4 regions of the Paenibacillus litoralis genome follow, and region 2 is predicted to be linked to each of the others. Evidence: predicted binding sites of a transcription regulator. Region 2 holds the regulator's gene; each other region holds the start of a gene.

Region 1 (3,129 bases), 1.9 Mb from region 2:
CGCCGAAGCCCGGTACTTCCCGTTATCCAAAAAGAGCGCGACGCGTATGGCGTCCAGCTTAGCAACAGCCGGTGCGGCCGGCGCTGCAGCCGCGTAGGCCTGCTGCGCTTGCTGGATCGGCACCGCCGCCGATAGCAGCGAGACGGCTGCGCCGACGATCAGCCGCTTCTTGATACGTTTGGTCATCGGTTGCGTCTTCTCCCCTCACATGTTGTCGCTAGTTAAGACGCTTGCGACATACGAAAAGTTACGGTGTAGAAACGATTGCCTGTTTACTTATCCTCCCGCTTCGGCGGTTCAAAGCCCAGATGACGGTAAGCGAGAGGCGTTACCATGCGGCCCCGCGGCGTTCGCTGAAGAAAGCCGATCTGCAGCAAATACGGCTCGTATACGTCTTCAATCGTTTGGCTTTCTTCGCCGATCGTGGCAGCGATCGTCTCGAGTCCGACCGGTCCGCCTTGAAAGCTCGTAATGATCGCTTTTATCATTTTGTGATCGATAAGATCCAAGCCCAGTTTATCCACTTGAATTTGCTCAAGTGCCGTCCCTGCGATATCAACGGTAATAACGCCGTCCCCGCGGATTTGCGCGAAATCGCGGACCCGCTTCAAAAGACGGTTGGCGATACGCGGAGTCCCCCGCGAGCGCATCCCGATTTCCTCGGCCGCTTCGCCGACGATCGGCACCTGCAAGATTTCGGACGTACGGCTGACGATATAAGTCAACTCGTCCACCGTATAGTATTCCAGTCTGCTAACGACGCCGAAACGATCTCTCAACGGAGCGGATAGGAGTCCGGCTCTCGTTGTAGCTCCGATCAGCGTAAATTTCGGCAGATCGAGCCGAACCGAGCGGGCGCTCGGGCCCTTGCCGATCATGATGTCGAGGGCGAAATCCTCCATCGCCGGGTACAGCACCTCTTCCACCGTTCGGTGGAGGCGATGAATTTCGTCGATAAAGAGCACGTCGCCTTCCTGCAGATTCGTCAGCAGCGCAGCCAAATCGCCGGGTCTCTCGATCGCGGGACCGGATGTCGTGCGAATGTTGACGCCGAGCTCGTTGGCGATTATGTTCGACAGCGTCGTTTTGCCGAGCCCCGGCGGACCGTAGAGCAGCACATGATCGAGCGCCTCGCGACGCTGCTTGGCGGCCTCGATAAACACCTTCAAATTTTCCTTGGCCGTTGTCTGGCCTATATATTCGGATAAATAGCGGGGACGGAGGCTGAGCTCGGCGGCCTGTTCTTCCATCATCAGCTGAGCCGAAATAATGCGGTCTTCCATAATCGTCCTCCTCGTCCGTTAGCCTTTAAACAGCGCCTGCAGCGCCAGCTTCACAAATGTATCCGGCTTCTCCAGTCCCGTCGCCTTGTCCCGCACATCCGGCCAAACGCGGTCCACTTCCGTCTCGCTGTATCCGAGAGCGACAAGCGCAAGCTTCGCTTCCTTCCAAGCGCCGCCCCCGGCCCCCGGTGCCTCTTCTTTCTCCGCCGCGAACGCCGCAGCGACCGGAATAAGACCGCCTACAGGCAAATCCGCAAGCTTATCCTTCATATCCAAAATGATGCGCTGTGCCGTCTTCTTGCCGATGCCCGGCAAACGGGTTAGAAACGCGATATTCTCCTGATAAATGGCGGAAATGACTGCATCCGGACGCCCCGCCGACAAAATGCCGAGCGCTACCTTCGGTCCGATTCCCGACACGTCCAGCAGCTTGCGGAACAAGGCCTGCTCCTCGCGGGTCGCAAAGCCGAACAAAAGAATGGCGTCCTCGCGGACATGATGATGGATGAACATTGTGACGGGAGTTCCATCCCCGCTTGCGCCAACCGCATACGGATTCGGGCAGAATACCCGGTAGCCTACGCCGCCTACGTCAAGCACGACGTATTCCGTCTCCCGGTGGGCGAGCTGTCCTCGCAAAAAGTCGATCATGAGCGTACTCCCTTCCTCTACTCCGAGAGGCTTCTCTTAAAGCTAGTAAACTTTTAACTTCTAACTTCTAACTTCTAACGACTATTATTTCAAAACAACTGTCACTACTTCAGGAAACAGGAGAACCTAAAAAGCGTTCCGACCCCTCCTAAATCCTCCCCTTCTACAGCGCTTCAATCGAACAAGATTTCGAATTGAAGCGCTAAGGGGAGGACCCCAAGGGCCTGCCGGCCCTCTGGACTCCCGCAAGTAAACACGCGCATTTCCGAAGAATTAGCACAATGCTGGTACTACGCGCTCGGGGCCGCTTTTCGTCCTAACTTTGCCTGATGCAAAGTTTCAGGACACGCTCTACTTTTGATATACGGTGCTCATGCCGACTGTATTCGCAGTGTATACGCCCATTAAAACGGCTGCCTTACCTCACTGCTTACTTCACATTTCTTTTTGTTCAACTTACCCGATCCACCGATTTCCACAAAGGCTACGCTGATTCTACCTCCAGCAATCTACCATTCCGGACGTTTGGAACGTTTGCTTTGCTTTTTGGCTTCCTGCAAGAGTTCGGCGAGCCGGCTTGCGGCCGGGGCGGGGTTTTCGCTGATTTTGGCCGCCATCACATAGGAATGGGCATGGCAGATGGCAACCGCGAGCGCATCCGCGACGTCGTCCGGTTTCGGGATTTCGGACAAGCCAAGGAACATGCGGGTCATTTCCTGCACCTGGCGCTTCTCCGCCTTCCCGTAACCGACAATAGCTTGCTTGACCTGCAAAGGCGTATATTCCGCGAGCGGCAGCCCCTGCTGCACGGCGGCCAGCATGATGACGCCCCGGGCTTGCGATACCGCAAAGGCGGTCGTTACGTTTTTGTTGAAAAAAAGCTTTTCCAGCGCTACAGCATCCGGTTTATAAGTATCGATCAATTGCTTTGCCGCGTCGTAAACCATTTTTAAACGTTCACCCGGATCGGTGTGGGCCTCCGTCTGAATGCAGCCGTACTGCACAGGCGTCAGCTTGCTCCCGTTCTTGTCGATAAAACCGAAGCCGACAATCGCTATCCCCGGGTCGATTCCCAAAATGCGCAAGATTGTTCTCTCCCATCGATCAAACCGCGCTCGATTGTTATGAGCCGCCAGGATACGCGAACATATGTATTCCTTCCGCCATTATAGCAGATAGTTCAAGCTACGTTAAG
Region 2 (3,129 bases):
GGGCCAGCTCATTAATGCGCTCGACCGTCTGATCCATATTCATTTTCAATTCCCTCCTGCGTAACCATCGAGAAGATGATATTCCAATCTTTCGTAATCATAGCGCAATCCTTATTACTTTGCCATTCCTACGCGGCTCTTGTCAAGATTTCGCAAGTAAGCGCAAGCAAATTATCCCGAATATGAAAGAGAAGAAGCTTGACGCTACAGCATGATAAACAAAAACACACCTAGCCCGGCGTCCCGGAAGGTGTGTTCTTATGAATTCATTTATATTCGGCATCAATCATTGAAGTGAGGTTCCCCTTCTAGAGAAGGGGGCTCCGCATTAAGGGAGTTCTAAGATCTGACCTTCCTGAAGCATGGCATTTTTCAGTCCGTTCAGCTTTTTGATTTTATCGACATACGCATGGATGTTCGCATCTTTTGGAGCGTGTTCACGGGCGATTTTTAACAGCGTATCTCCTTTTACCACGTCTACGCTTTTCACTGTTTCAGCGTGAAATGCAAGCGGTGCCGAAGACGTATCCTGCGCCGAAGCATAACTTTTAAAAATGGCTCCGCAGGAAAACGAGACGACAATGGCAAGCAGGAAAAAGAAAAGGCGGATAAGCTTTTTATGAGAAACGGATGTCGGTTGTTTGCGATTTGTTCTGTTCACATTTTGTCTTCTTTGGTTAATGGCTGCGTTCATGATTGGCGACCCCCAAACGTTTGTTCTGTTTCGATACCCATATCTTAATACGAACGGTTGTTTGTGTCAACATCTTTTTAGAACGTTTGTTCCCTTTTTCTGTTCGTATTTTCGAGCCGCATGCAGAGGCCGGAATAGGCGCTCTCCGCCCGCTCCATGCCCTTCTTTCGCCTCCGAACACCCAAACGAGCAATACGAACAAAAACTCGAACTTATGTTTGTACGAACTCGGGTTCTGTGCTATAATGTCGATAATTAGTTACCAAGATTAGGAGGGTTTTCGGTGGGGAAAATATCAAACCGCCAGCAGGCGATCCTTGATTTCATCAAGAACGAAGTGCGGGATAAAGGCTATCCGCCGTCCGTACGGGAAATCGGAGAAGCGGTAGGCCTTGCTTCCAGCTCGACCGTTCACGGTCACTTGGAGCGTCTTGAGAAGAAAGGCATGATTCGCCGCGACCCGACAAAGCCTCGCGCGATCGAAATAATCGGACTTCAGGACGAGTCCGCAGCAAATTTTTCGTTCTCATTTACGAGAGTGCCCGTCGTCGGGAAAGTTACTGCCGGGATGCCGATTACAGCTACGGAGAACATTGAGGACTACTTCCCGCTGCCAAACAATGTAGTGAAAGACGATGCCGTCTTCATGCTGAACATCGTCGGAGAGAGTATGATCGATGCAGGTATCCATGACGGCGATCTTGTTATCGTCCGCCAGCAGCAAACTGCAAATAACGGCGATATCGTCGTAGCGATGACCGAGGACGATGAAGCTACCGTGAAGACGTTCTATAAGGAGAAAGACCACATCCGCTTGCAGCCCCAAAACGAACACATGGAACCGATCCGATTAAAGCATGTATCTATTCTCGGCAAAGTAATCGGCGTATTCCGAAACATTCACTAATCGCTCGTCGCTCCGACCTTCAAGGACAAGCGTCTCTACTGTTCCTAGTAAAGGAATCTTCCGCAATGGAAGATTCCTTTTTTGATGTTCCCGCAACCGAAAAATCTTAAATATTTAGAGTATAATAACGACATCTATTCGTTATAGGCAGCCCATCTCAATTACTAGTAAAAAAGCTAGAATCATTTGTTATCCCCCATATACCCAGCATCGTATTCGCTTTCAAAACATTATGGGGATATGATTGGAAGGAACTTTCCTTCGAGGTAATGCCCGAAGTCACCACCATGCGCCCATTTTATTTTTGCAAAAAATTCTCCCCTTCTTTGGACTGCCGAAATTTTATTAGCATGGCGAAGGGACAACTTGAACCGGCAAAAGTAGCGGGTCCGGAAGCAGAGACAATCTCCGACTTTCGTATCTCTGAAAACAGTTGGTTCGACCATCACGTGAACGAGTCCGTTCACACTCTGTGCGATCCGTTGCGGAAACGGTCAGACATCCGATTCATCATAATCATGACGCTTTGGTTCCGCGATCGCCCTCCTTACGCCTTATAAATAATAATCGCGCCCATCAGCATTTCCCATAAAATTAATAACTATCGTCACTAACCCAATCAAAAAGCATTCGAAACCATATGATGTCATCAGGCAGCTGGTTGAAATGGCCCTTTCGGGAATATAGCCAGATGGATACCAAACAAGGAGGGATTTCGATGTCGTTGGGTGGAGCTTTCACGTCGACCGGCACGATTTTGGTATTGTTCATTTTGTTGGTCATTGTCGCCTGTTCCGTTTGCGGATTCGGCTACTGATTTCATCGTAAGAAAGAATGGAGGGGAACCGAATGAGCGAAATTGCTGAAGTTCGCGGTTATGGGAATCGAGGATTTACTTCCACCGGCGTAATCCTGGTTCTTTTTATCTTGCTGGTCATTGTCGCTTGCGCTTGCGTTAGCTCTTGGTGTTAATAAGCGAATGCATAACAGGAGGGATCGCTTTTTGTTCCCTTCTACATAACCATACTTTTCATTTTAGGCTCTTCAGTATAAATAGCGAATGTACTCCCCTAGTCATTTATCCAAGGCGTATGATATCGTCTTACTCGTGAAAGCGAAAGCGCTCTACGTTTATGTCATACGATTTATTAAAGCAGCATATTTCTAGCCCAACAAAAAAAGCTGACGCCGTATAAATTTCGGCGTCAGCTCGCAGCCAAAAGGCTGTTTTCTCAAAAAATGCGTTTTTGAATAGGAAGCGTCAAGAGCTTCCTCAATTAGTACAACGTAATATACTGCTCGCGTTCCCATGGGTGCACTTGCGTGCGGTACATATCCCACTCGATTTCTTTAAGCTCAAAGAAGTGAGTCAGCGCATGCTCGCCGAGCGCTTCGCAAACGACTTCGTTGCGGATCAGCTCAGCCAACGCTTCCTTCAGATCGGACGGCAAGCTAGGAATGCCTTGCTCTTCCCTTTCTTCCTCGGACATGACATAAATGTTGCGGTCCGTCGGTGCCGGCAGACTCA
Region 3 (3,129 bases), 990 kb from region 2:
ATTTGCACCGGGGGGCTCGGACCGACGCAGGACGACTTGACGAAGGACGTGCTGGCTTCCTACTTGGATCGCAAGCTGATCGTTCATCAGCCTTCGATGGATACGATGACGGAGTTTTTCAGCGGCCGGGGAATCGCGATGGTCGAGAGCAATGCAAGGCAGGCGCTCATGCTCGAAGGCAGCGACCCGCTACCGAACGATACGGGTCTGGCGGTAGGCATAGCCCTCACGCAGGGCGGAACGCACTACATGCTGCTTCCAGGGCCTCCTAAAGAGATGAAGCCGATGTTCGAGCGCTACGGAACGGAGTGGCTGCGCGCGATTATGGGCGAGGAACAGCCTCTTTTCTCCAAAATGCTCAAATTCGCCGGCATCGGGGAATCCTTTCTGGAGCACCGGCTGCTCGATCTGATCGAGAAGCAGGAGGATCCGACGATTGCGCCTTACGCGAAGGAAGGCGAGGTTACGCTGCGGCTGACTACAAGAGCAGCCTCCCAAGAGCAGGCGGATGCCAATATGGAAGAGACGGTTCGCATCATTCGCGAACGACTCGGCGAGCATTTGTACGCGGACCGCGACGTGCCGATCGAAAGGACCATTGTCGAAACGATGGCGGGCCGCGGACTTACGCTGTCTGCGGCGGAGAGCTGCACCGGCGGCATGCTTAGTGACATGGTGACCTCGGTGCCGGGAAGCTCCCAGGTGTACCAGGGCGGATTTGTTACGTACACGAACAGGATTAAGCATGCGCTGCTCGGCGTGCCGATGGAGCTCATGGAAGGCGAAGGGGCGCCGGGGGCGATCAGCGAGCGTACGGCCCGCGAAATGGCGGAACGGCTGCTCGAGCGGACAGGAACGGATTTTGCGATTTCGGTAACCGGCGTAGCGGGTCCGGATCCGTCGGAGGGCAAGCCGGTCGGACTCGTTTACATCGCCATAGCGCGGCGCGGGGGCGAAACGGCTGCATTCGAAACGAAGCAGTCGGGGAGCCGCGAGCTGATCAAGCTGAAGGCGGCGAAGAGCGCGCTCTACCAGCTCTGGAAGCTCCTCTCTAGCGATAATCCGGAATAGTCTTCTTGATATTTTGGGTGCATTCTTCTATAATTAATGAAACGTTAACGGAAGCACCGTAGCAAAGAAATCCTTCTTTGTTGCGGTTTTTTTGTGGGCTTTTTGAATGTATGTTCTTGCATAGTCCATTTTTTTATCGGGGCTCCCAGCAAAGTAATAGGAATCCGCTGCGAGGAATTCGCTTCACTTTGTGGGGAATATGCGAATATATGTTCGAAAAACTACTTGGCAACCGGCGAAAAAGAAGTTATGATAGATCTATAACATAACCAGTAGAGGAAGTGGACAAGTTGGCGGATCGTCGTGCGGCATTGGAAGCGGCATTGCGTAATATCGAGAAACAGTTCGGAAAAGGTTCGATCATGAAGCTCGGGGAATCGACTCACATGCAGGTGGAGACGATCCCAAGCGGCTCGCTGGCGCTGGACATCGCGCTCGGCGTAGGCGGATTTCCCCGCGGCAGAATTATAGAAGTATACGGACCGGAATCATCCGGTAAAACAACCGTAGCCTTGCACGCGATTGCGGAAGTGCAAAAAGCCGGCGGACAAGCCGCTTTCATCGATGCGGAGCATGCACTTGATCCTTTATATGCAAGCAAGCTGGGCATCAATATCGATGAGCTGCTGCTGTCTCAGCCGGATACCGGCGAGCAGGCGCTCGAAATCGCGGAAGCGCTCGTGCGCAGCGGAGCGGTAGACATTATCGTCATCGACTCGGTTGCCGCGCTCGTACCGAAAGCGGAAATCGAAGGCGATATGGGCGACTCTCATGTCGGCTTGCAGGCTCGTCTCATGTCGCAAGCGCTGCGGAAGCTGTCCGGCGCTATCAACAAATCGAAGGTTATCGCGATTTTCATCAACCAGCTTCGCGAGAAGGTCGGCGTAATGTTCGGCAACCCGGAAACAACGCCAGGCGGACGCGCGCTCAAGTTCTATTCCTCGGTCCGTTTGGATGTACGTCGTATCGAGACGATCAAGCAAGGCAACGATATGATCGGTAACCGCACGCGCATTAAGGTTGTAAAGAACAAAGTGGCGCCTCCGTTCAAGCAGGCTGAGGTAGACATTATGTATGGTGAAGGCATTTCTAAAGAAGGCAGCATCGTCGATATGGGCACGGAGCTCGACATTATCGACAAGAGCGGCGCTTGGTATTCGTTCGAAGGCGAACGTCTCGGCCAAGGGCGCGAAAATGCGAAACAGTATTTGAAGGATAACAAACACATTGCCGACATTATCGAGAAGAAGATTCGCGATGCCAGCGTGTTGGTGCCGACTGCTAATATGGCGGTTTCCCAGGATGACGAAGAGGAAGAAGCGGCATTGTTCGAATAAAGACCGGAAGACGCGCCTTTGATTGACAAAGGGCGTCTTTCTTTTTATAACTAGAACGAAACGCCGGTCCCTCACACAGGGCTCGGCTATAGGACCGGAGGCACGCAATGAATCAGAGTCAAGAATCCGTCATTACGTCGGTAGAACAGCAGAAGCGGAATAAACGCCGCTACAATATATTTGTGGATGAGTCGTTTGCTTTCTCGGTACACGAGGATATTTTGATCAAATACAGGCTGCTCAAGGGCGAAACGATCGATAACGAGCGGATGCTGGAGGTTATTCAGGCCGAGGAGCGGCAGGAGGTATACGCTCATGCGCTCCGATATATCGGCCGGAGTCCGCGTTCGATGAAGGAAGTTAGGCAGAAGCTCAAGCTGAAGGGCTACGAGCAAACGATAATCGACTTGACGATCGAGAGGCTCAAAAACGAGAAGCTGATCGATGACGGCATGTTTGCCATGCAATGGACCGAGCATCGCATCATGAACCAAAGTAAGGGACGCAACTGGGTTAAACAAGAGCTTCAGCAAAAAGGTATTGCAAGCGAAAACATCCAAGAGGCGATCGCATCGCTTGATGAAGAAGCGGAGCTGGCAAACGCAAGCAAATTGGCGGCGAAGAAGCTTTCTTCTCTAAAAGGGGAACCCTATGAACGTAAGCAGAAGCTGGCGTCGTTCCTTCTTCGCAGAGGCTACACGAGCGCTACCGTAAGCCAGGT
Region 4 (3,129 bases), 180 kb from region 2:
CGCCCTCTCACGGGCCACTCCGGACTGTAATAATGAGGATGCTCGCATAATAGCGGAGCTTCCATATTTATCCTTTATTTTATCAGTTGCTCTTTCTAGATCGTATGTTTTGATCCGGTCATCGAAAAAAGTAAGCTGAATGACGCTATCATCGGTCAGCTGAGTCAGTGCAATATACAGGTGGCTAACAGGCATACCGCTCCAATGTTTATGGAAAATCCCGAAAGCCGCTGCTGCGACTTCATGTGAAAGGGATGTCGGTTGTTCAAGCGTTACCTGTCGATTAAACGATGCCGAGCGCTGGCCATCCGTTTCCGCTGCTCCGACGGATACAACTCGCCCGATGTAACCCACTCTCCTGCTGCGACGGCAGACCTCCACAACCAATTCCAGCAGTACAACCTCAATATCTTCAAGTTTCCGATAAAGGCTGCTTCTGAGCGCCTTGCCGTGACTTACCGATTTCAATTGATTTCGAATACTTGCCACGACAGGACTAGGGTCTATGCCACGTGCTGTTTGCCAATAATATTCCGCTTGTATATCGCTTTGCTTGCCCATTTCTTTACGCATGCGCCTTTTAAAATCACCCAGTTCCAGACGAGCAATATCGCCAATCGTGTAAAGACCCATGCGTGTGAAGTGACGAGTCATTCGAGAGGCAACCATGAACATTTGATGCACCGGCAGCGGCCATAATACAGATTCCAAATTGTCGAAGCCAAGTTTGAAAATACCATTGGGCATTTTTTTGGCGAAATTGTCCGTAGCCATCTTCGCCAGTATTTTGGTAGGTCCAATTCCGCAACGGGTCCAAACTCCTGTCGATAACTGAACACGTGTCTGGATCTGGCGGGCGATCTCCTCCGGAGCCCCGAAGTAACCGACAGAACCCGTAACATCGAGAAACTGTTCGTCGATGGAATAGGGTTCAACCTGGTCTGTAAATGACTCGAATATCTCGGTAATGAGTAAGGATACCGTGATATAGGTTTGCATTCGGGGGCGTATTACGACCAAATCGGAGCATTTCGCGAGCGCCTCGCCCACTCTTGAAGCAGTCGTCACACCGCGTGATTTGGCAATGGGACAAGCGGCCAAAATGATGCCGGATTTTCTAGAGGGGTCACCTACAGCTACCGGCTTATGCTTCAAGGCCGGCTGGGCCGCTTTTTCAATCGAAGCATAGAATGACTGTCCATCGATTAACATAATGGTTCGCTCTTGAGGCATGACATCCACTCCTGTATAGTCGCGATTCGGAGATGCGTCCAACACCTTCGCACATATGACCCACTAATAAACACGAACATATATTCTTATTATATACAGAGTGTATGTTCGCAATGCAGTGGGAATTGCGTGAAAAACAAAAAATGCTAAACCTACAGGAATGAATTCCGCCAAAAAAATCGTTCGGTTCTTCGCCGTACGCATGGTCAACCCTCCGAAAGGAAACACTGATTATATTCATCATTATATACCGAACACTTGTTCGTTATGCAAGTGGCAAAATGTAACTTTACACCCATTTGACAAAACTTCCAATTGTTCGATAAATAAATAGAAGCTATAACAGCAGCGATTGTCGGAAAAACTCCACAAACCTCCGAAAGGCGGCATAAAGACGAACGGCGAACAAGAGCCCCCGCCGCGATACGCTTATTATTTTCAGCATTCGAAGCAAAAAAAGAAGCGCACCGCAATGCGCATCTTCACAACTTTCACGATTAATACGTTCTCCACCAAGCGGAGTCCGGGTATTCGGCAGCGCCGATCAGAACCGGCTCCCCGATTCTTGGCGTAGAAACATGCGCGCCTCGTTCCCGGGCAGCCTTCGTCACACGCTCGATCGGGTCTGTCCATTCATGCAGAGCCAGCGTAAAGGCCGACCAATGAATAGGGAGCATGACCCGGCCCTTAACGTCCAGATGAGCTTGCACCGTTTGTTCCGGCATCATATGAATCGCAGCCCACCGTTCGTCATATTGGCCGCATTCCATCAGCGTCAGGTCGAAGGGCCCGTACTTTTCTCCAATCTCCGCAAAATGAGGACCGTAGCCGCTGTCTCCGCTAAAATAAACGCTGGCATGCCGGCCCGCTATGACCCATGAACACCACAGCGTGGAGTTGCGGTCCGTCAGGCGTCTTCCCGAAAAATGCCTTGCGGGCGTACAGGCCAGCCGAAGCCCGTCGCATTCGAACTCCTCCCACCAGTCATGCTCTTCGATCCGCGCCCGCTCGACGCCCCATCTTTCCAAATGGCTCCCCACCCCTAACGGGACGCAGAAACGCTTGACTTTGTTTTTGATCCGTCTGATGGAGCCATAGTCCAAATGGTCGTAATGGTCATGAGACAAGAACACAACGTCGATCGCCGGGAGCTTCTCCAGTTCAGGCAGAGGCCCGCTATACCGCTTGCCCCCGAACAGCGGGAACGGAGAAGGCGTCTTCCCGAACATCGGGTCCAGCAGCATCGTCTTGCCGTCCAGCTCGAGCAGCAAAGCCGAGTGCCCAAACCAGGTAACCCGGCCCTGCGCGCCGTTAAGCGGAAGAGGCAGAGGCTCGACGCCGAGCGGTCTTCCCGGCCTTCCTTTCGGGTTCCCCTTTACAAATTCGCGCAATACCGCAAGGTTCGTCTTCAGATCCATGTTCATGGACGTAGGGATCAGATTGCTGAACGTCCCGTCCCGGTAATGAGGAGATTGACGCAGATCCTCTTTCGGCGCTTTTCCGCCGAAAGCGGGGTAAAGCCGCATGAACAGAAAAACCAAGAGCAGCAAACCTGCGAGGATAAGAAGGATGTCCGCCGCGTCCGCCAATGTATCCATCAATTTCGCCCCGTTTTCTTCCAAATCATAATCATCCGATTATAGCATAGAGCTCTTGTGTAAAAAAGCGGATCGAGCCGCGTTCCCATGCCCGCACCGCGACGCAAGAGCCGCCGAGCCTTGCGCGCGAGACCTCAGCGCAGAGCCCGCATAGACGTGCGACTGCAGGGAAGCCTAATCAAAAAAACCTGCGTGCCGGCGCATCCCAAGGCTAATCAAAAGCAGCTCCGGTCGATCAAGCCGGTCCGGCTCCCGCCTCTTATTCGTCGTCAAGCCGGATTCTCTTTGCCCCGCATCC

What was found. The regulator LexA, encoded in region 2, represses DNA repair genes until DNA is damaged. The targets are predictions, from matches to a motif close to CGAACATATGTTCG.
Region 1: a site for LexA is predicted at 2,113-2,126, ahead of ruvA (Holliday junction branch migration protein RuvA). Genes of this name have one in related genera too.
Region 3: a site for LexA is predicted at 1,274-1,287, ahead of recA (recombinase RecA). Genes of this name have one in related genera too.
Region 4: a site for LexA is predicted at 1,485-1,498, ahead of ACKGJP_RS16390 (DNA polymerase IV). Genes of this name have one in related genera too.

Annotation. Positions count from the first base shown of each region.
Region 1 is NZ_CP176395.1:6,068,221-6,071,349, forward strand. It holds gene ACKGJP_RS25680 (SpoIID/LytB domain-containing protein) at 1-186, opposite strand, end outside; gene ruvB (Holliday junction branch migration DNA helicase RuvB) at 273-1,283, opposite strand; gene ruvA (Holliday junction branch migration protein RuvA) at 1,302-1,934, opposite strand; gene ruvC (crossover junction endodeoxyribonuclease RuvC) at 2,444-3,019, opposite strand.
Region 2 is NZ_CP176395.1:4,200,688-4,203,816, reverse strand. It holds gene ACKGJP_RS17465 (DUF896 domain-containing protein) at 1-43, opposite strand, end outside; gene ACKGJP_RS17460 (LysM peptidoglycan-binding domain-containing protein) at 329-694, opposite strand; gene lexA (transcriptional repressor LexA) at 978-1,601, shown strand; gene ACKGJP_RS17450 (YjcZ family sporulation protein) at 2,320-2,418, shown strand; gene ACKGJP_RS17445 (YjcZ family sporulation protein) at 2,451-2,573, shown strand; gene glnA (type I glutamate--ammonia ligase) at 2,879-3,129, opposite strand, start outside.
Region 3 is NZ_CP176395.1:5,186,478-5,189,606, reverse strand. It holds gene ACKGJP_RS21795 (competence/damage-inducible protein A) at 1-1,071, shown strand, start outside; gene recA (recombinase RecA) at 1,362-2,408, shown strand; gene ACKGJP_RS21785 (RecX family transcriptional regulator) at 2,516-3,129, shown strand, end outside.
Region 4 is NZ_CP176395.1:4,019,082-4,022,210, reverse strand. It holds gene ACKGJP_RS16390 (DNA polymerase IV) at 1-1,233, opposite strand, end outside; gene ACKGJP_RS16385 (MBL fold metallo-hydrolase) at 1,731-2,831, opposite strand.